3 regions of the Guptibacillus sedimenti genome follow, and region 3 is predicted to be linked to each of the others. Evidence: riboswitches for the same ligand, from Rfam matches in the RefSeq annotation. Region 3 holds a riboswitch; each other region holds the start of a gene.
What was found. A riboswitch is a leader RNA that binds a small molecule or an ion and turns the genes downstream of it on or off. The one in region 3 is predicted to bind cobalamin.
Positions count from the first base shown of each region.

Region 1: it holds a riboswitch for cobalamin, as region 3 does, so the genes downstream of both, PQ578_RS01430 (ABC transporter substrate-binding protein) here and PQ578_RS18455 (acyl-CoA thioesterase) in region 3, are expected to answer to the same signal.
Region 2: it holds a riboswitch for cobalamin, as region 3 does, so the genes downstream of both, PQ578_RS03590 (ribonucleoside-diphosphate reductase subunit alpha) here and PQ578_RS18455 (acyl-CoA thioesterase) in region 3, are expected to answer to the same signal.

Region 1 is NZ_JAQQWV010000001.1:274,712-282,496, forward strand. It holds gene PQ578_RS01415 (ABC transporter ATP-binding protein) at 1-481, shown strand, start outside; partial or broken gene PQ578_RS01420 (ABC transporter permease) at 478-3,053, shown strand; gene PQ578_RS01425 (ferritin-like domain-containing protein) at 3,283-3,693, shown strand; cobalamin riboswitch at 3,792-3,975, shown strand; gene PQ578_RS01430 (ABC transporter substrate-binding protein) at 4,114-5,097, shown strand; gene PQ578_RS01435 (FecCD family ABC transporter permease) at 5,081-6,121, shown strand; gene PQ578_RS01440 (adenosylcobinamide amidohydrolase) at 6,124-7,593, shown strand; gene cbiB (adenosylcobinamide-phosphate synthase CbiB) at 7,590-7,785, shown strand, end outside.
Region 2 is NZ_JAQQWV010000001.1:743,722-751,506, forward strand. It holds gene PQ578_RS03570 (hypothetical protein) at 1-420, shown strand, start outside; gene PQ578_RS03575 (response regulator transcription factor) at 551-1,231, shown strand; gene PQ578_RS03580 (sensor histidine kinase) at 1,218-2,543, shown strand; gene PQ578_RS03585 (hypothetical protein) at 2,549-2,671, opposite strand; cobalamin riboswitch at 2,892-3,067, shown strand; gene PQ578_RS03590 (ribonucleoside-diphosphate reductase subunit alpha) at 3,201-5,432, shown strand; gene PQ578_RS03595 (ribonucleotide-diphosphate reductase subunit beta) at 5,447-6,484, shown strand; gene PQ578_RS03600 (hypothetical protein) at 6,606-6,917, shown strand; gene proB (glutamate 5-kinase) at 7,258-7,785, shown strand, end outside.
Region 3 is NZ_JAQQWV010000005.1:103,682-111,466, reverse strand. It holds gene PQ578_RS18475 (threonine/serine exporter family protein) at 1-729, shown strand, start outside; gene PQ578_RS18470 (threonine/serine exporter family protein) at 745-1,194, shown strand; gene PQ578_RS18465 (DoxX family protein) at 1,304-1,720, shown strand; gene PQ578_RS18460 (DsbA family protein) at 1,736-2,392, shown strand; cobalamin riboswitch at 2,536-2,719, shown strand; gene PQ578_RS18455 (acyl-CoA thioesterase) at 2,833-3,327, shown strand; gene PQ578_RS18450 (AI-2E family transporter) at 3,481-4,560, shown strand; gene PQ578_RS18445 (LLM class flavin-dependent oxidoreductase) at 4,615-5,610, opposite strand; gene PQ578_RS18440 (CoA-disulfide reductase) at 5,852-7,180, shown strand; gene PQ578_RS18435 (histidine phosphatase family protein) at 7,304-7,785, shown strand, end outside.

The DNA of each region.
Region 1 (7,785 bases), on a different contig from region 3:
TACCAATATTTATGAGCTAGATGAAACGCAGCTTGCTATTTTTAGAAGAAGGCAAATTGGACTCATTTATCAATTTTATAATTTAATTCCGATCTTATCTGTGGAAGAAAACATGACCCTTCCGATGCTATTAGATGAACACAAAGTCGACAAGAAACAGCTTGAGAATATTGTTAACACGCTAGGCTTACAAAATCGACTGGGGCATTTGCCAAACCAGTTATCTGGAGGGCAGCAGCAGCGGGTTTCCATTGGAAGAGCGCTTATTAGTAATCCTGCGATAATGCTCGCCGATGAGCCGACTGGAAATCTGGATAGTCAAAACAGTAGCGAAATCATGGAACTTCTGAAAATGTTTAATAAAACATACAACCAAACGCTTATTGTGATTACACATGACGAAAGGATCGCGCTCCAAGCGGATCGCGTCATTTCCATTGAAGATGGAAGGATTGCCAAAGACGAGGTGATTCGTCCATGAACATCGTGAACAAATTGACCGTCAGGCATTTAAAAGAAAACAAGAGGCGGACGCTCGTTACCATCATAGGCGTCATTATTTCTGTCGCGATGGTGACCGCTGTCGCCACGCTTGGCGTCTCGTTCATGGATCTCCTCCAGCGACAATCGATCGCGACAGATGGCGAATGGCATGTTCAATATGAGAACGTAAATACGGATCAAATTGAAGCCATTGAAAAAGACGAAGCGACCAGTACGCTCGTTCTCGCCAACAATGTGGGTTATGCCGAATTAGATGAGCCACAAAATGAAAGCAAGCCTTATCTGTTTATTAAAGAATACAATGAGCAAGGATTTAACAACTTTCCGATCGAAATCAGCGAAGGACGCTTGCCGAAGGATGATCATGAAATTGTGTTGTCTGAAGAAATTTTAGCGAATTCAGGCATGAACCTTGAGATTGGCGATCAAGTTACAGTAGATGTTGGCGAACGCCAGATGGAAGGGATTGCTCATCCCTTTTCTCAAAATGATCCGCTGCAAACGGATGTGGAAGGAGCAAGTGAATCATTAGAAAACACGGAGCCCAGAACGTACACGGTCGTTGGAACAATCACACGTCCGACCTGGGAACCAGCCTGGGCACCTGGTTATACAGCGATTAGTTATGTTGACCAAAGCCTCATGAACAGTACGGATAAAGTCGATGCCGTGGTGGTTTTAAATAAAGTGAAACGGTCCCTTTATAAACATGCAGAAACGCTGGTGAGCGAAAATAATATTGAAAACGTCTCGTTTAACGATGATCTGCTGCGTTACTATGGCGTGACGGACAACGATAATCTATTAAAAACGATGCTACTACTAGCTGGTATTATTATGAGCGTAATCATCATTGGTTCTGTCGCTTTAATTTATAATGCTTTTGCGATTAGTGTATCGGAGCGATCGAGACACTTAGGGATGCTGTCGAGCGTCGGGGCGACGAAACGCCAAAAGCAAACATCGGTCTTTTTTGAAGGAGCGATTATTGGTGTCATCAGTATTCCAATCGGAATTCTTGCTGGTCTCGGTGGCATTGCAGCGACGTTCCTGTTCATTAACTCCTTTATTGAAGGGGCGCTTGGAGGGACGGAAAAGCTCCGCGTGGTGGCGACACCGATGTCTATTCTTATAGCATGCGGGATTTCAGTGATTACGATTTTTATTTCATCCTATATGCCAGCGCGGAAAGCATCGAAGGTCTCTGCCATTGATGCAATTCGACAAACTCAGGATATTAAGCTAACTGGCAAAACGGTGAAAACGTCAAAGTTTATTCGAAAATTATTTGGGATTGAAGCGGAAATTGGCTTGAAGAATTTAAAGCGGAATAAAAGAAGGTACCAAGTGACGGTCTTCTCGCTTGTAATCAGCATTATCCTTTTCTTGTCGGTGTCCTATTTTACATCGAATTTAGAAAAATCTCTTGAGCTATCACAGCAAAACATCAATTTTGATATTCAAGTAAGTGGACAGAGAGTAGGGAAAGAAGATCTCGAGCCGTTTACGAAGCTCAAAAATGTAACAAAATCCACTTTTAAATTAAGGATCTACACCTAACGACATTTGTGGATCCTGATGCTGTCCCAATAGATTTACAAAAAACCTTAACTGAGGATTACGGCCTTTTGAAGGATGGCAAATACCAATATAATGCGGTTTTACATGGATTAGATGAACGTAGTTTTCATGCTTATGCAAAAAAGGTAGGCGTGGAGGAGGAGAAATTAACGGATCAGGCCGGAATCGTCATTGAAAACATCTCCTTTAGAGATCGCGAGTCAGGTCAATTTAAGGAGTCGAAAGCCCTTAACACCGAACCTGGTGAAAAGATTAAACTTTACACGATGAATTATGAAACAGAAGAAGCAACATTAATAAATGAAATTCAAATTGGAGCCTTAGCCGATGAGGTGCCAATGGGAGTGAGTGCGTCTGGCGCAGGTGGAATTGACGTTATCGTTTCAGAGGAAACCATGAATCAGTTGATTGATACCAGTGTTGAAGAAAATGTTCAAACGAATCTCTACATGAATAGTTCGGATCCAATGGCGACGCAGGAAGCGATTGAAGAAGGAGAACGAAACGATCTATACGTTTACAATGTGTTCCAAAATCGACAGCGTGATCAGCAGATGATCCTCTTTATGTCAGTCTTCACGTACGGATTTATTACCTTGATATCGCTTATCTCCATCGCGAATATCTTCAATACGATCTCGACAAGTATTTCGCTTCGAAAGCGAGAATTTGCGATGCTGAAATCGATTGGCATGACACCGAAAGGATTTAATAAAATGATGAACTACGAAAGCATCTTCTATGGCATGAAGGCGATCCTGTACGGATTTCCACTTAGCATTGCGATCATGTATGTGATGTATCTCTCATTTAGAAATACATTTGTCTATGGATTTACTCTTCCATGGATGAGCCTTCTCTTTGTGGTCGTCGCCATCTTCATCATCGTTGGTTCGGCGATGCTTTACTCGATTAAGAAATTAGAGAAGAACAATATTGTCGATACGTTGAAGCAGGAGAATGTGTAGGTGTGGTGGAGGAGGGGGTCAGGCTCGAGCCTGACCCCACTAAAAGACAAAAGCAGCAAAAGTGTCCTCAATGGAGAGACACTTTTGCTGCTTTTTGTGAGGACGAAAATCCCTTTAAAGTGTTGAGGGAGAAGAGTTATCGATAGATATAAATCTGAATGGGGTCAGGCTCGAACCAGACCCCCTCCCCATATACTGTGCCTATCACATGCAAAAAAGGAGTTCAATCATGTACCCATACTATCGCACCCTCGAAGAAGACATTGCGACTGCCATTAACGGAGAATATAGCGCCATTCAGTGTTACAAAAAGTTAGCTCAGCTCGCTCCGAATGAAACCGAGCGAGATCGCATTCTAGAAATTCGAAAAGATGAGAAAAGGCACTTTAAATTGTTCAAGTCCATTTATACCCAACTGACCGGTCAAGAGCCTTCTCCAAAGCTAACCGAAGTATGTCCGACAAACTATTGGGCAGGCCTTGATGCCTCTTTGAACGATGAACAAGACGCAGCAGATTTCTATAGAAGAGTGGCTGATCAAACGAATAATCCGTTCATCAAAGAGGCGTTCACTGGCGCAGCCTTAGATGAGCAAAACCACGCCGTCTGGTTTTTGTATTTCTTAACGAAGAGAAGGTAGTAAGAAAGTCGTGTGGTGCCAGGGAGGAGCCTGACCCCCAAAAAAGACAACAGTTCCCCCCACTCATACAATCATGTATAATAAACCTGTTACGAAATTTCATAGTGATCGATTCAGGTGTCTTTTCAATGAAGACTTAAAAGGGAAGCTGGTGCAATTCCAGCGCGGTCCCGCCACTGTAAATGGTCGCTTGCTGCAGAATCCACTGTTCGCACAACGAATGGGAAGGAGCAGCACGCGAGAACCATGAGCCAGGAGACCTGCCTGAATCAAGCGCGAACAGCCTACGAGGATAGGGATGTGCGAACGGATTCAGGTGTAGCTTTTGGCTGCCGTTACTTCCATTCGACCATCTTCATGCCCTCCGGCGTGGGGATTTTTTTATTTTAGAGACATCATCGTACAGGAGGAGAAACACACATGAAAAAGCTTTATTCACTACTCGTCTTACTTTTTCTCGTGACAGGAATTATCGCTGGTTGCGGCGCAAGCGAGGAAAACGGTGCAACGAATGAAGGAAATGCAACAACAGACCAGGCTGAACAGTCAGAAGATAGCGCTTTCCCAGTAACCATCACCGATGCGCTCGATGAGGAAGTGACGATCGAGAAAGATCCTGAGAAAATCGTCTCTCTCATTCCGAGTAACACGGAAATTCTATTCGACCTTGGCGCTGGTGAAGAAGTTGTCGGCGTTTCAGATTTCGCGAACTATCCGGAAGAAACGACTGACATTGAGAAAATCGGCGGCATGGAATTTAACGTCGAAAAAATCATTTCGCTCAAGCCTGATCTCGTACTTGCCCACGGATCAAGCGCACATAACTCAGAAGCCGGTCTTCAACAGCTTCGCGATGCGGGCATCGCTGTACTTGTGGTAAACGATGCAAAAAGCTTTGAAGAAGTGTACAAATCAATTGAAATGATCGGACAAGCAACAGGTGAAACCGAACAAGCCGAAACAACCATCAGTGACATGAAGCAGCAGCTTGAAGACATTCAAGCAAAAGCGGAAGACATCCCTGAAGATGATGAGAAAGAGGTCTTCGTCGAAGTTGCACCTGCACCTGAAATCTTCTCTCCAGGGAAAAATACGTTCATGGATGACATGCTTTCGATGATTCATGCGAAGAACGTGACGCACGACGAGGAAGGATGGAACCAAATCGATCAGGAAGCGATCATTCAAGCAGACCCTGACGTGATCATCACAACGTACGGTTATTATACAGAGGATCCCATCAAGCAAGTGTTAAGCCGTGACGGCTGGCAGAACGTAACGGCGGTAAAAGAAGAGCAAGTTGTCGACGTGCACTCGGACCTCGTCACGCGCTCAGGCCCTCGTCTCGTTGAAGGAGTAGAGGAACTTGCAAAAGCGGTTTACCCGGATGTTTTTGCTGAATAAACGGTTCATTGCCTATCCGATAGCGACAGGGCTTTTGATTGCCGCTATGCTGCTCGGCATTTCGATCGGCACCGTTTCCGTCCCGGTGCTCACGATTTTAAAATTAATCGGAACCGAAGTGCTGCACCTTCCTTCTTTAGGAAAAACGGATCCGATGTTTACAACGATTGTGATGGATATTCGCCTGCCACGCGTCATCCTGGCAGGTCTTGTGGGGGCGTCTCTTGCAATAGCAGGGGCCGCTTTTCAAGGTTTACTACGTAATCCATTAGCCGATCCGTACGTACTCGGCGTATCATCTGGCGCATCGGTCGGAGCTGTGCTCGTGCTCTTTTTCAACCTTACCATTCCGTTTGTCGGGGTGTTCACCCTTCCTGTTATGAGCATCGCCGCTTCGATCCTCACGATTTTCCTCGTGCTTTTCTTTGCACGACAAATCGAGCGATCGATGCGCGTCGAGACGATTATCTTAACAGGAATCGTCTTTAGCTCTTTTCTTGGCTCACTTCTATCTCTCATGATCGCGCTAACGGGTGAGGAACTAAGACAGATCATCGGCTGGCTCCTCGGAAGTGTGTCCATGCGCGGCTGGGAATATATCGGGATTATCCTGCCATTTTTCATCATTGGCGCAGGCATTCTCCTTTTCAGTACGAAAGAGCTGAACGCTATGTCGTTTGGGGAAGAGCGCGCTCAGCATATCGGCGTAAACGTCGCGAAACGGAAGCTCTGGATTCTGATAGGCGGCTCGATTTTAACAGGCGCGGCTGTCGCTGTGTCAGGAACGATTGGCTTTGTTGGTCTTGTGATTCCGCATTTAACGCGCCTCTTATGGGGACCGGATCACCGCCATTTACTGCCGCTCTCGATTTTACTCGGCGCCGCATTTCTGATCGTCGCGGACTTGATCTCGCGCACGATCATTTCACCAACAGAGCTTCCGATCGGCGTGATTACATCGCTCATCGGTGCGCCGGTGTTTGCCATTATTTTAATTCGAAGACGTAAAGAAAGTAGAGGATAAGCATGCTTAGCGTACAATCTGTTACAGGAGGATACCCCGGTCACGACGTGCTCGCCGACATCTCGTTTGATGTAGAGAGAGGCGAGCTGCTCGGAATCGTTGGTCCGAACGGAAGCGGCAAAACGACGATTTTTAAAATGGTTAGCGGCATTCTGAAAGCAAAGTCAGGCTCCGTTTTGCTAAAAGAAAAGCCGATCGCAAGCTACTCAGCGAAACAGCTGGCGCGCGTGCTCGCGGTCCTGCCACAGCACGCGGAGCAGGCTTTTCCCTATACGGTAAAAGAAACCGTTTCGCTCGGTCGCTACGCCCATCAATCCGGCTGGTTCCAATCGTGGAGCGAACATGACGAAGCGATCGTCCAGCGCACGATGGCGCAAACCGGCATCGCAAGTTTTGAAGATCACTACGTGAATGAGCTCTCTGGCGGTGAGCGCCAGCGCGTCTTTCTCGCTCAGGCGCTTGCGCAAGAACCTGAAATTCTTTTATTAGATGAGCCAACGAATCACTTGGATCTTTCCTATCAAAAAGAGCTACTTGATTTGTTAAAAAGGTGGACGCGGGAACAGGGTCTTACGGTGATTTCGATTTTTCACGATTTGAATTTAGCGGGACTTTACTGCGATCGCCTTCTTCTTCTTGAAAATGGGCAAATCAACCTGCACAACAAGCCAAATGACGTGTTAAACGAGGAGCGCATTCAGACCGTTTACAGAACGAAAATCGAGAAGCATCCGCATCCAACCGTGCCAAAGCCGCAAATGCTGCTGCTGCCGGAAAAGCAGGCGGAGGATTTAAATGATCTTCGCATTACGGAAGAATGGCTTGCCCATCAAAATGACATGATCACCCTGAACGCACCATTCCCGCTCCGAACGATGTCTTCCGGCGTTGTTGGCTCAGGAACAGGTTGGTACCGCACCTTTGTAAACCGTCACGTAGATAAAACGTATAACTGCACCGATCATAAAGGGGAGATGACGAGCTTTCTTGAAGCACACGGCATCGATCCAACGGAAACAGTTGGCATGATGACGGCCGTTCGGCTCGAGGACGTCGCTTATCGCCTCATTGAGGACGATGACGTTTCTGTTTTCGTCGTTGTGACTGCTGGCGTCGGCAATGCCGTTGATGCGTCGAAAAGCCGTGAGCACGTCTACGAACCGCTTCCGGGAACGATCAATACGTGGGTTTTCGTGAATGGCACGCTCACAGACGAAGCGTTCATTCAAAGCATTATGACGGCAACGGAAGCGAAAGTAAAAGTGATGCACGACCAGCAAGTAAAAGACGCGGTGACAGGCACCACGGCAACCGGAACTTCAACCGACAGCATTCTGATCGCCGCCACTCAGCGAGGCGAGCACCAGGCGTATGCCGGAACGATTACAACGCTTGGAAAACTGATCAGCGAAGGCGTTTATGCGTGTACGACTGAGGCGCTTGAGAACTATCGCTTGAGGCTCCCGAAATGATTTTGAACCACCTGCTTGCTATCACCGTAGCATTTTTCCTGGATCGTCTGATTGGCGATCCGCCCAATTGGCCACATCCGGTAAAGGGATTTGGCAAGCTCATAAGCTTCCTTGAAAAACGCTGGAACAACGGCCAGAACCGCAAGCAAAAAGGTGCGTTCATGATGCTAACCGTGCTCTTCGTCGTCATAA
Region 2 (7,785 bases), on a different contig from region 3:
GTAATAGGGCAGGAGGAAATGGCGGGACATGATGGTCATCATGGAAAAAGAGGTCACTTTAAAGGTCAATCTGAAGAGCGCGAACTGCGAATGGAAACGGCTGAAAAGAAAGATCAGTTAATTGATCTCTTACTTGATCAAGATGCAAGCGTTGACGGCGTTGACGAGCTTCAAAAAGAGCTTGCCGATCTAAATACTCAGTTGGATGCTTTAAAAGAGAAATTCACAGCTGCCCATGAAGAAAAAGAAGCGAAGATGCAAGAGTGGAAAGATAGTGGAGAACGTCCGGAGTTAACGGAAGAAGAGAAAGCTGCACGTGAAGAAGCCCATCAAGAAATGAAAGCAAACAGAGAACAGGCTTCCGAATTGGTTAAACAAAAAAATGAGGTGCTTGATCAGCTAATTGAAAAGCTTAGCTAGTCATCATGAGAGATAGGGAGCTTCCCTATCTCTTTTATTTACGTTACTACTATATAGATGGATTTACTGTGTGAGAAGCGTAGGATAAAATAGGAAAAAAGTATGGTGGACGAAAGAACGGAGTGAAGAAATGCCACACGTTTTTGTTATCGATGATGAACAAAATATACGTGATATTTTAGAAAAGTATTTAAAGAAAGAAGGGTTTACGGTGTCAACCTTTCAGGATGGAGCTGAAGTGTTAAGTGCTCTTAAAACGAGTGAACCCGATTTATTCGTATTGGATATTATGATGCCTAATGTCGATGGACTTGAACTGCTTCGACGGTTAAGGAAGCAGTCTTTTATACCAGTTATCGTCGTTTCTGCAAGGGATGAAGAACTTGATCGTATCCTGGGGCTCGAACTGGGGGCGGATGATTATTTAACAAAACCATTTAGTCCGCGTGAACTGGTTGTACGGATTAAAAATATATTTAAACGGATCGATCGATTAGAACAGGGGCAATCTTCCTATCACATTCATTTGAAAAATGTCCAATTGAATAAGAAAAAACGACAAGTAAAAATAGATGATCAAGAATTAGCCTTAACACCAAAAGAATATGATGTACTTGCTTTTCTTATTCAGAACCCCGGGCAACCATTCACAAGAGAAAAACTAATTGAAACCATTTGGGGATATCACTATGCAGGTGATGGTAGGTTGATTGATGATCTAGTGAAGCGGCTACGTAAAAAAATGGAACATGCGGATTATCAAATCGTGACCGTCTGGGGGTATGGTTATAAAATCGATGAAGAAGCTTAAGATCGGCACGAAATTATTTCTAAGCTACGTGATTTTAATTGTGGTTATCCTTCTCATTACAACGGTCTCATTTCGCTATCTTTTTCAAGAATACCTTGTTCGTGAAGCCAGGGATCAGCTTCAAAAAGAAGGCCTTCAAATTAGTCATATGCTTGAAGATCGAAATTGGAAAGGGAATCAGCCGCCGAATAGTTTACTGGATCGTAGAAGAATTGAAATGGCGGGTAATTTAATTTCTTCTCAATTCATTATTTATAACCAGAATGACAGGGCGATTTATTCAAATGTCGATGATGACGTTCAAAAGGAGTATGAAGAAAATAAGGGGAAGCGATTTGTTACAGAGGAAGTGCCAATCAATGCCTCTCGTGAGCAAATTGGCCGTCTTGTCCTTTTTACAAAGGTAGAGAGTTTAGAAGGCTTTAATCGAATCATCGAACAGGCACAGGCGGTGAGCCTCTTTGTTTCTGCGGCGGTTGCGGTACTCCTTGCGGCCTGGATGCAAAGAGGCATAACAGGACCGATTCGTCTCCTGGCAAATCACATGAGACGATTTAGTATGCGAAAGCCACAGCCTCCACTAAAACTTAAGTCAAAAGATGAAATTAATGAACTAGCGGAAACCTTCGAGGAACTAACGGATCAGCTACGAAAGAATGATTTCGACCAAAAAGAATTTCTTCAAAATGCCTCTCATGAACTCAAAACCCCTTTAATGGCAATCCAAGGGAATGCGGAAGGAATTCTAGACGACGTGATTGTCGGAGAAGAAGTGGGGCATAGTCTTGAAGTAATCGTAAATGAAACGCAGCGACTCAAGAAAATCGTGCAAGATATTTCTTATTTAACAAGACTGGAAACAGTAGAAGAGGCTTTCACCTACGAAGTAGTTGACATGCAACTTATTATGAAAGAAGCGGTGACGGCAGTAAAACCATTAGCTTACCAGAACGGGTTAAAGCTAAAATATGATGGTGATTGTGCGATTTATGTAGAGGTAGACGCAGATAAAATGAAGCAAGCTTTCTTGAATATTATTGGGAATGCCCTACGATTCGCCTCATCTTTCATCGAAATTCGTATGCGGAAAGAGGAAAATCAGGTTGCGATCGAAATTCAAGATGATGGTACTGGATTTGGAGAGAATCCCGATCGTGTTTTTGAACGGTTTTACACAGGAGATCAATCTGGCTCTGGAATCGGATTGGCGATTACGAAAACAATTGTAGAAAAGCATCATGGTGAAATTTACGCAGAAAATCTTAAAAAGGGAGGAAGGGTTATCATCACGCTTCCTTTACCACCAGGATGAAGGTATTACGTTTTGTGTTCATATAATTTTTGTAGAATTTCTTTGCTTTCTTCTTCGCTTAGAAGACCGAATTTCTGACAGAGCTGTGTGTAGCCAGCAAGCTTCTTAAAGCATGTCGTTTTTTTCATCATACTCACCTTTCTTTCCTTTAGGAAACTTTTTTAGGTGTTAACAATATATGCTTAAACGAAGTGATTGTGATAGGTGTTTGTCCTTAAAGTTGAAATAAATCCTCGTCAATGTAACAATAGAGCTTGTGCAAAAACGATGGGTCATGTAAGATGGTGTTATCAATATTTAGTAGTTTAAAAGTGTTTTCATACTATATATGGGGTAAATCTAAAATAATTAAATAGTTGAGTATGCGGTGTCGTAGAACGACTTAAAAGGGAATCCGGTCTGAATCCGGAGCTGTCCCCGCAACTGTCGTGTGGACGAGGCAAGAAACCACTGGAGAATAATCTGGGAAGGTTTGCCAAGGACGAAGCACAAGCCAGTAGACCTGCCGTGTACTCAAAAACGTTTCTATTCTTCGGGGATTGAGGGTGAGAGATGGCATCGGAAATGTGTACATATGTGCACGTCTAACTTGTCGTTTTCTCCAGGCTCACTCTGCTAAGAGTGAGCCTTTTATAATGAAAAAAAGGAGAGAGGCTAATGAGCACAGTGGTTGATACGAAGTTAACAACACTAATAGAGGAAGTAAACGTTATTCTAATTGACTATCATTTGCAGACAAGTGAAAGCTTCCTTGCGAAAACAACAAAGGGCCTAACAGAAAAACCTACACAAAACGAGATTGACAATATCCTTGTCTTAAATGCATTGGAACGAATTACGGCAGAAGAGCCTGATTGGACATATGTGGCGGCAGCTTTTCATCTACGTACGCTTTATCGGAATTCTCTTCGTAACCGAAATGAAAAGGAAGTATATGGGGAAGGGAACTTGTATCGGCTTCTACAACAGCTAACGAAGAAAGGGATTTATAACGAAGCCCTTCTTCAATCTTATTCGAAAAAGGAAGTGGATCAGGTAGCGATGTTCATCGCTCCAACACGAGATCGTCTTTTTACATACATTGGCCTTCGCACACTTGCAGACCGCTATCTTGCTACCGATCATGAAAAAAACGTGTATGAATTACCGCAAGAACGCTTTCTTGTCATTGCGATGACACTGATGATGAATGAACCGAAAGAAAAGCGACTTGAATTCATTAAGGAAGCTTACTGGGCGTTATCCAATCTCTATATGACAGTAGCGACGCCAACACTTTCAAATGCCGGTAAAAGTTACGGTCAGCTTAGCTCGTGCTTTATTGATACAGTTGATGACAGCCTCCGCGGCATTTACGACAGTAATACGGACGTCGCTACCGTATCAAAAAATGGTGGAGGAATTGGCGCATACCTTGGGAAAATTCGTTCGCGTGGTAGTGATATCAAAGGGTTTAAAGGGAATTCATCAGGAGTTTTACCTTGGATGAAACAACTAAATAATACAGCCGTTAGTGTGGATCAATTAGGTCAACGCCAGGGCGCTGTTGCGGTTTACCTCGATGTTTGGCACAAAGATGTTTTTGAATTTCTTGATGCCAAGCTTAATAACGGGGACGAACGCATGAGGACGCATGATCTTTTTACTGGTTTGTGTATTCCAGACCTTTTTATGGAAGCGGTAGAAGACCGGGCAGACTGGCATTTGTTTGATCCACATGAAGTCCGTCAGGTGATGGGGTTTTCTCTTGAAGATACTTATGATAATGAAACAGGCGCAGGAGAATTTCGCATGAAATATGCGTTGTGCGTAAATCATCCTAAACTATCAAGAAAAACCGTCCCAGCGATTGAGATTATGAAGCGTGTCATGAAATCCCAATTGGAAACAGGCACGCCATACATGTTCTATCGCGACACGGCTAATCGCGCAAATCCGAATAAGCATGCTGGCATGATCTATGCTTCAAACCTTTGTACCGAGATTATGCAAAATATGAGTGCGACGACCGTTGAAGAGGAAATGACGAAAGACGGTAAAATTATCATTACGAAAACGCCTGGCGATTACGTCGTTTGTAATCTATCAAGCATCAATCTTGGACGTGCGGTTACAGCCAATGCCCTAGAGCGATTAATCCCGATTCAAGTAAGAATGCTTGATAACGTCATTGATATTAATACGATTGAAGTCCCTCAAGCGCAGTTAACAAATGAGAAGTACCGAAGTATCGGTCTTGGAACGTTTGGTTGGCATCACTTACTGGCGAAAAAGGGGATCGTCTGGGAAAGTTATGAAGCAGCAAACTATGCAGATGAACTCTATGAAACAATTAACTACCTAACCATACAGGCGAGCCATGAACTTGCAGTTGAAAAAGGGAGTTATTCTCTTTTTGAAGGCTCTGATTGGCAAAACGGGGAGTACTTTACACAACGTGGTTATACGAATGAAAAATGGAGCGCACTGAAAGAAAAAGTTGAGTCAAGTGGTGTTAGAAATGCTTATTTACTAGCTGTTGCACCAAACAGTTCAACGAGTTTAATAGCCGGATCAACCGCTTCAATTGATCCGATTTTCCAAAAGGAATATTCAGAGGAAAAAAAGAATTATAAAATTCCAGTGACGGCACCTGACCTTTCCCATGAAACAACCTGGTATTATAAATCGGCGTATCATATTGATCAGCTGTGGAGTATTGAGCAAAATGCGGCAAGACAGCGTCATGTCGATCAGTCGATTTCATTTAATATTTATGTGCAGAGCACGGTGAAAGCAAAGGACTTGCTCAACATTCATTTGACGGCGTGGAGAAAAGGATTGAAGACAACGTACTACACTAGGAGTACTTCAGTTGAGATCGATGACTGTGAAAGCTGCGCAAGTTAAAGGAGGAGATCAAAGTGGCAACGATACAGAAAAGAAAGCTCTATGACGTGTCTGCACCGAATAGCTCAACAGGGATTATTAACGGTAAGAGCTCAAACGTTCTAAACTGGGATGATGTCCGGTTTAGCTGGGCTTATCCGATGTATAAAAATATGCTAGGAAACTTTTGGACTCCGTTTGAAATCAATATGTCAAACGACGTAAAGCAATGGGAAGCATTAAGTGAAGATGAGCAAGATACGTTTAAGAAAATCATTGGACTTCTCGCTTTTCTAGACTCAATTCAAACCGACTATTCGAGTAAAGTAGCAGATTATTTAACAGATTCAAGCCTTTCTGCGCTCATGCAAGTGCTTTCCTTTCAGGAAGTTGTACACAATCAGTCCTATAGCTATGTGCTTTCTTCGATTGTCAATAAACATGAGCAGGATCGGATCTTTGAATATTGGAAGCATGATGAAGTGCTCTTAGAGCGTAATCAATTTATTGCCTCAGGATATGAGGCATTTGTACAAGATCCATCACCTCAAACGTTTTTTGAATCGATCGTGCATGACATTATTCTTGAAGGACTATTCTTCTATGCAGGATTTGCTTTCTTCTATAATCTCGCGCGTAACCAAAAGATGGTATCGACGTCTACGATGATCAATTACATTAATCGAGATGAACAGCTTCACGTCACGTTGTTCGTAAATATTGTAAAGGAACTGTTCAAGGAGCATCCTGAGCTTAATACGGGAAAGAACCATGCTTTCATTACAAATACTTTCAGAGAAGCGGCTGAACTTGAAATCAAGTGGGGAGAATACATCATCGGTGATCGTTTTCCTGGTATTACGATGAATGAATTAAGCGATTATATTAAATTTATGGCTAATACGCGCGTGAACCAGCTTGGAATCAAGCGTCCTTTTGAAGGGCATCGAGAGAATCCAATGAGGTGGATCAAAGCATATGCTGATGTGAATGCTGGAAAAAGTGATTTCTTTGAACAGAAGTCACGTCAGTATACGAAAGTGTCTGATGATAATGGATTTGATGATTTATAAATAGAGCGAAAAAGGAGGGAGTCTAGTTCCCTCCTTTTTATTTTAATCCAAGCACGGTTAAGCTGTCCCCCTACTAAATTAATTATGAAGCGAGTGACTAATGAAGAAAGGAAGATTGATGTTGCCAAATGATCATCAACGAATTATTTATGGCGGTGGCTCTATGAGTCCAAGTGGATGGAATTTTCCACAGCAACAGTGGTTAGGCCCTGGAGGTCTTCCGCCAGGATACAATGGAGGAGGTTGGATACAGCCGTATCCACATCAACAGCCATGGTTAGGTCCCGGTGGATTGCCGCCCCAGCACAATCTTTATCAGCAGTGTTTGAATAACTGCTATCAAAGTTATGCACAAAATGACCAAATGTATCAAGCGTGTGTTTATCAGTGTATGAGGCAATTTGGCTACCGGCATGGGGAGTGCTGTCCCTGATAAATTAGAGAAATGGATTGCCTATGAAGAGCAAAAGCGCCTGAGAGAAAAGGCATCTGTTGAGGCGTATTTTTCCCCTGAGCATTCAACCCACACCTGGGGACTTTTAGGCACACCTACAATTGAACACTCTCGCTGTTGAGCATTTTCTATGAAGGGCGCGTTGTTCAGATTTCTGCAATTCGCCTTTTTTATTTGGCAGTTTTGTTTCCTTGTTAACATTAGATAACAATACATATATGGTTTTTAGTAGCATAAAGCAATACAACTTTCGCTTTTTGTGTTAAAATTTTAGAAATTTCATCATTGTTTCGATCGTGTTTAGATAAGGAGATGTAACATGGGAAAGAAGCGTATTGTTGTGAAGATTGGAAGTAGTTCATTAACAAACGGACGGGGAGAAATTGATCTAGATAAGCTCATTGATCATGTCCATGCACTTGTATTACTTCGACAAGAGGGACATGAAGTGCTACTTGTTTCGTCAGGAGCAGTGGCTGCAGGGTTTAAAGAACTAGGTTATCCTGCAAGACCCGTTACGTTAAAAGGAAAGCAGGCTGCAGCAGCTCTTGGACAAAGTTTACTCATTAAATCTTATATCGAGGAATTCAATCAGCGGAACATTTCAGTCGCTCAAATTCTGTTAACACGCCCTGATTTCTCAGATCAAGCACGATACAAAAACGCGTTCGATACGCTGTCTGAATTGCTGGCAAGAGGTGTGATGCCGATTATTAATGAAAATGATACGGTCTCAACGGAAGAGTTAAAGTTTGGTGACAACGATATGCTTTCAGCTCTTGTAAGCGGACTCGTTCACGCAGATGAGCTCATCATTTTAACGGATGTGAACGGTATCTACGATTCG
Region 3 (7,785 bases):
ATACAAGTTTGCTTATTGGCAGGAAAGGTCATGCTACAAAACGGTGGAGAGACGTATCGAGTAGAAGATACGATGACACGAATAGCGGACGCTTACGGTGCATCTCATTCGAATAGTTACGTAACACCAACTGGTATTATTTTTTCAATTGAAGGTCCTGAACCTTCTAAAACGCAGTTAATCCGCATATCAGATCGAACGACTGATCTCGATAAGGTGACAAAAGTAAATAGTATTTCGAGACGGATAAGTAGCGGCGATTTATCGATTCAAGAAGCATACAATGAGCTTTATCGTCTTGATAAGATGACCGAGCGCTATACCTTTCCGAAACAATTCATTGCTGCAGCGGTTGCCAGCGGTTGTTTTTTAATTATGTTCGAAGGTCAGTGGAATGATTTTGTGCCTGCAGTTCTTGCTGGCGGAGGTGGCTTTTATAGTGTAACCCTATTTAATCGTCTCGTACCCATTAAGTTTTTTTCTGAATTTCTTGCTTCGTTCGTAATTGGTTTACTTGCTGTTCTATTTGTTTCGACAGGACTTGGTGAACAACTTGATAAAATTATTATTGGTTCGGTTATGCCACTTGTTCCGGGGTTGTTAATTACGAACGCCGTAAGAGATTTGATGGCTGGACATCTTATATCCGGGTTATCAAAAGGCGCAGAAGCATTTTTAACAGCTTTTGCAATCGGAGCAGGTATTGCGCTTGTTGTATCATTTTTGTAGAAAGGAAGTAAGGAAATGACATTTGTTGCTCAGATTGTAACGAGCTTTGTGGCAAGCGCAGCTTTTGGCTTGTTGTTTAATGCTCCGAAATCCTCTCTAATAAAGGGTGGATTTGTCGGCATGTGCGGTTGGATGATTTATTATGTTATGGAAGCTTCAGGAATCGATGTAGTCGTTGCAACGGTGACCGCTTCTTTCTTTATTGCTGTGATTAGTCAGTTTTTTGCAAAAATGTATCGGACGCCCGTTATTATTTTTAGCGTAGCGGGAATTATTCCGCTTGTTCCTGGTGGATTAGCGTATGATGCGATGCGGAATTTTGTCCAAAATGACTATAACAATGCCATTAACCTCGCAGCAAAAGCTTTTATGATTTCAGGCTCGATTGCAGTCGGATTAGTATTCTCAGAAGTGATTAACCAGATCATTCGTCATTCAACACTTACGAGACGTCAAAAACAGTAAAAAATAGGTCGTAATCCTTTTGCGTCATAGCCATTCCCTATGATAACGTTTAAGCGGATGACTCTGTCGAACGGTGTCAAATAATGTTAGTATCTGGGGAGGATCAACGATGAAAACCTATCCCCATCTCGGATTGTTAACAATTCGATTGGTCGTAGGTGTGCTTTTTTTTGTTCATGGGTTTTTAAAGTTTTCTGGAGGTATTGAAAACACGATAGCATTCTTTGAAACAATTGGGATTGCTGGTTTTCTAGCTTATGTTGTTGCTGTTATTGAGATAGCTGGAGGAATTTTAATGATTCTTGGTATAGGAACACGTTTCATTAGCGTGTTATTTTCTATGATTCTAATCGGCGCTCTTCTTACAGTAAAAAGGTCAACAGGTATGCTTGGCGGCTATGAGTTAGATATCGCTTTTCTAGCAATGTCGGTCTCGCTTTTTTTAAGTGGAGGCGGACCTTATAGCCTATCCAACTACTTGATCAAGTCGTTACCATTTAACCAGGAGTCGGAATCGAAGGATTAAAGAGGAAGTGAGTGATTGGCTAAACCTAAAAAGAAGTTAAAACGAAGTGCTAGATGGTTTTTCTTAGTTGTAGGTATTGTGCTTGTTCTTTTGGTTATTATCATGCGATTTAAGCCATTTGCTGATACGAAAGGTTTTCAATTAGAAAATCAACCTTTTCTAGGAGAAGAAACGGCTCCGGTAGAATTGGTGGCTTTCGGAGACTATCGATGCCGTTCCTGTCAATCATTTAATGATTCTTTATTTCCATTGATTCAAGAAAAACTGATTGCTACGGGGAAAGTTAAATTTTACTTTGTTCAGCACCCATTTGTTGATGAGGATTCAACTAGAGCAGCTGAGTTTGCTGAAGTGGTTTACCAAGAGCTTGGAAACGATGTTTTCTGGCAATTTCACCACGTTGTCTATGATCAGCTTCAGGTAGATAAAAACAAAGCAAGTTTGTCGTTTTTAACCGAAACTCTTAGTGGTTTGGTGAGCGAGGAAGAAACAGATAAGGTTGTTTCTGCCTATAAAGGTGGAGCCGGTGAAAAAGCAGTAGAAGCCGATCTTGCTTATGCAAACAAGCAAAATGTTTCTGCAACGTCTGCCTTACTGGTTGATGAAAAACGATTCGAGGGAAACAGCCTATCAGAATTAAATAATATGGTTGAGAACTCTACGAGTGAATGACTATTAGGCGCCTGAATGGCGTCTTTTTTTTTAGACCTTTTGTTAAACAAACGTTTGATTAATAAAAAAGAGATTAAACAAACGTTTGATTAAGGACGTGTCTTGACTTTGTAAAGAAAGAAGTAAAGAATGAAGAAGTACAATTGAATAAATATGGAAAAGGTGTGCTGAATCCAGTACATAATAGGGAAATTGGTGTAAATCCAATGCGGTCCCGCCACTGTAAGAAGTATAAACGATGCGTTATTCCACTTATCAATGATAGGGAAGGAGTATTCGTTCTAAGAAGCTTCAAGTCAGGAGACCTGCCTTTTCTAAAGCACTGATTGACCTACGGATGATAGGGGGGTGTATCGAGAAGGCTAGATGATGCCTATTCGTTATGCATGCTCTTGTGGAAAGAGGATGCATTTTTTATTGTTTGGAAAAGGAGAGAGGATATGAAAAAGACAGTAAGCGAATCAAGAGTCTATAAGAGCAGTCGTATTTTTCCACCGGACTTGAACAGTCACGGAACCTTATTTGGAGGGAAATTACTTGCGGACATGGATATGTTAGCATCAATCGCAGCAACAAGGCATTCTCGTCTAGAATGCGTCACGGTATCAATGGATACAGTTGAGTTTTTGCATCCTATTACTGAAGAAGATTCGATTCATTATGAAGCATTTGTCATTTGGACAGGAAAAAGTTCTATGGAAGTTTTTGTGAAAGTAACCGCTGAACATTTATTGACAGGTGCAGATCGTGTAGCAGCTACGTGCTTTATTTCGTTTGTTGCTTTGCTTGAAGGAAAGCCGATGCAAGTCCCTGGAATTGAACCAGAAACAGAAGGGGAGAGGCAACTTAATGTGCTGGCGCAAAAACGAGCTCAAAAACGATTGGAACGTAAAGTAACAAGTAAGAACTTAGCAGAAATTTTAACCATGTTATAACAAAAAGGGAGAGCGGAGTTATCCATCTCTCCTTTCTTTCGTTCTCATCCTGATTACTTGGAATAAGAAACTTTTTTTGAAAACAAAGTTAGGAAAAGATAGTTGAGTGGTATAGGAGTTAGAGTGCAACGAAATAACCAAAGGAGACGACCAATGTGGATTAAACATGATTTTTTTAAGTATATTACAGGTATAATTCTATTATTAATTTGTTTCTTCTTTTTAACGGAGTTAGGTTTAGTAAAACCAGTAAAAACAATTATCGGTACACTTTTCTACCCCGTTCTTATTGCTGGCTTTTTGTACTATGCGATTAAGCCAATTGTTAAGTTAATGAAGAAAGTTCCCTATGTGTCGGATCTTGCCGCGATATTAGTCGTGTTTTTGGCAATTGCAGGTATCCTCTATACAGGTTTTACTTTTCTAGCAAATCCGATACAAAGCCAGGTATCTGAGTTTTCAAAGGAATTACCTGAGAAGTTGAAGGAATCAGCAAAAGATGCAGAAAAGATGATGGAGAATAAGGATATGGGAATGTTTTCGGTAGAAAACCTCCAACAAAAAGCAACAGGTTTTTTAGGGAATTTAACACAAAATTTGGGTGATCATATCATGCAAGTTGTGAGTGCATTAACAAGTGCCACCACAGTTCTCGTCATTGTGCCTTTTGTTTTGTTTTATTTCCTTAAGGATGATCACAAATTAAGTCCTTTTCTGTTGAAGTTAATCCCTAATAAACATCAAGGGGAAGGGCGAAAGATTCTTCATAAGATAGATGAAACGCTATCTGCTTATATCATTGGGCAAATTATTGTAGCGATTGTAGACGGAATCTTAATGTATGTTGGCTATTTAATTATCGGCCTACCTTATGCATTAATATTAGGACTGTTTGTTATGGTCACAGCTGTGGTTCCATTCTTTGGACCTATCATTGGAGTTATCCCAGCACTTGTGGTGGCTTTAACTCAAGAACCTATTTTAGCGTTGTATGTGATTATTATTACAATAGTCGTTCAACAATTAGAAGGAAACCTGGTAGCCCCTGTAGTACTTGGCAAAAGGTTAAACATTCATCCTTTAACGATTATTTTACTACTCATTGTAGCAGCTGCTTTATATGGCTTCATTGGAATGCTGATTGCTATCCCACTTTATTCAGTTATTAAAGTCATTGTTAAGAATTTCTATGAATTCTATCGCATACGGCATCGAGCGGAATTAACTGAATAGCGATGAACTCCCCTAATTCGTTTAAGATTAGGGGAGTTTGTCTTTTAGGTATCTTTATAAATAAAGGTGTGCAAGGCGTTTATATGAATTTTTCCGTTCTTTAGGGTCGTGTAAGTTTGTCAGTACCATAAATTCTTCTGTCTCATAAAGCTCGGCCAAGTCATCGATTTTCTTTTTAACTGTAGACGGAGAACCAATAATCATTCGCTTTCGGTTTGTCTCTATCCTTTCCTTTTCGGAAGCTGTATATCGATATTTCCTTGCTTCTTCAGGAGAGGGAATACGACTATCGAGGCCTTTTTCAACACGTAAAAGCCAGAGGTCCTGGCTTTGAGCAAGTTCCTCAGCATGTTCATCTGTTTCTCCACAAACAACAAAAAGCGCTATGATTGCAGAAGGGGATGAACTAAAGTAGGTTGATTTGAACAATTCATAGTAGGTTTTTAACGTATTTTCTCCTCGATCGGGTTTAATGAAGTGGCCAAAAACATAGCCAATTCCTAACTCTGCTGCTCTTTTTGCGCTGTTTTCTCCCATGCCAAGAAGCCAGAGGGAAGGCGGGGTGTTCGTTTGTGGTGCTGCTTTGATACCAGCATATTCATGTCCGCTAGGCATAGAATCGGTTAAATAGTGAGAAAGCTCTTTTAACTGACGAGGAAACTCATTTAAGTCTTTATTTACGCCGTCTGTTAAAGCGAGTCTCGTTTTTGCTGTACCTCCAGGAGAACGTCCTACGCCAAGGTCAATTCGACCGGGGTGCAGAGCTTCTAACTGACGAAAGTTTTCGGCTACTTTAAAAGGACTGTATTGTGGGAGTAAGACACCTCCAGAACCTACTTTAATGCGATTTGTTGAGGCTGCGATATGTGCCATCATAATCTCAGGAGCTGTGCTAGCTAGCCCTTTTGTACTGTGGTGTTCTGCAAACCAGTATCGTTTATATCCTAGATCTTCTGCTAAAATAGCAAGGTTTCGTGTATTTTCAAGGGTTGTATATGAGTCACTTCCTGAGGGAATGGGAGCTTGATCAAGAATACTTAAGTTTATCAATCGTCCTGCATCTCCTTCTATTCTCTATGTTAGTATAAGCAATCTCATTCTATCCTAACGCTTTAAATAGGGATGGTATAGTGATAAGACTTCTTTTTTTAATAAAATGTGAAATAGTGAGCAAAGTGGTTGCGACTTTGGAGAAGATGTCATATACTAAAAATATAGAAATTGTGAAAAACATCACATACTCATTGTTTTATATGTGAAATCATTCACAATTTAATGAGGAGGAATATTGATGAAAGTAGCAGTAGTTGGATGTACACATGCTGGAACAGCGGCAGTTACAAATATAGCAAGACGTTATCCAGAAGCTAGTATTACTGTTTATGAGCGTAATGATAATGTATCCTTCTTATCATGTGGAATTGCTCTATATGTAGGTGGAGTTGTAAAGAATCCACAGGAGTTATTCTACTCATCTCCTGAAAAATTAGAAGAGATGGGCGTAACGATGAAAATGAAGCACGAAGTATTGCAAGTTGATTCTAAAAATAACCGTATTCACGTTAAAAATATAAATACAAACGAAGTGTTTGAAGATGATTACGATAAACTAGTGATGGCGACTGGTTCATGGCCAATCGTACCGCCTATTGAAGGAATTCAACTTCATAATATCCTTTTATCTAAAAATTACACCCAAGCCAATACAATTATTGAAAAAGCGAAAGATGCTAAGCACGTAACCGTAATTGGTGCAGGCTATATTGGAGTTGAATTAGTAGAGGCTTTTCGGAAATATGGAAAAGAAGTAACGCTTATCGATGGAGAAGACCGTATTTTAAGTAAGTATCTTGATAAAGAATTCACCAATGTTATAGAAGAAGACTTTAGAGAGCGTGGGATAAAGCTTGCTCTTAATGAAACGGTAACTCGCTTCGAAGGTGAAGAGACCGTCTCTAAAGTGATAACAACTAAAGGTGAATATGAAACAGATCTCGTTATCCTTTCAGTAGGTTTTCGTCCAAATACATATCTACTTAAAGGTCAAGTAGATATGATGCCAAACGGTGCCATTATTGTGGATGAATATATGAGAACGAGTCAACCTACGATTTTTGCTGCGGGCGATAGCTGTGCGATTCGTTATAATCCAACTGGCGAAAATGCTTATATTCCTCTAGCTACAAATGCGGTTCGAATGGGGACGCTCGTTGGACATAACATTATAGAGCCGACAATCAGATATATGGGTACTCAAGGAACATCAGGGTTGCATCTTTTTGATTATAGTATGGCTTCTACTGGACTAACTGAGAAGGCAGCACTTCGTGTGGGGAAGAATGTGAAAACAATCACAATTAAAGAAAATAACCGTCCTGAATTTATGCCAGATTATGAAGTCATTACGTTAAAAGTTGTCTATGAAGAAGAGAACAGGAGAATTTTAGGTGCGCAGGTGATCTCTAAAACTGATGTAACGCAATCGATTAATACGCTATCTGTGTGCATTCAAAACTCCATGACAATTGATGAACTAGGATACATTGATTTCTTTTTCCAGCCACACTTTAATAAACCTTGGAATTTTCTTAATCAGGCCGGTCTCCAGGCGGCTTTATAATTGTCTGTCCTCTGGCATCACACTATGCCAGAGGATTTCTCTTATATTCTGCGATGCTTGCATCCTAACCTTTCGATAGCCATAATAAAGGATAGAAAATGTGTAGGAGAGAGTGAAGAAACATTGACTAATAAAATTACGGATATAAATGTAGAACAAAAGCATACGCGGATTTACCTCATTCGCCATGGTGAAAGTGAATGGAACGCAGCAGGAGACCTCTATTGTGGGCGAACGGATATTGGGCTTTCTAAAGAAGGCGTAACACAAGCGAAGAATGCAGGCGACTTTCTTAGTTCAGTGGCATTTGATCGGGCATACGCGTCCCCTTTGATTCGAGCATGTGATACAGCTGAACTTATTTTAGGAGAACGGGATTTACCGATTCAAAAAGACGAACGGATTTATGAAGGAGATTTTGGCGAGTGGGAAGGACGATCCAAAGCAGCATTTATAAAAGAAGATCCTGATTCATGGAATAATTGGATGGCTAATCCCTGGGCAACAAGGGCTGGCAGGACTGGTGAAACCGCGCGAGAAATGTATGAGAGAGCATCGGCTTTCTTTAAGGAAGTTAGTGACAAACACCCAGGTGAAACTGTACT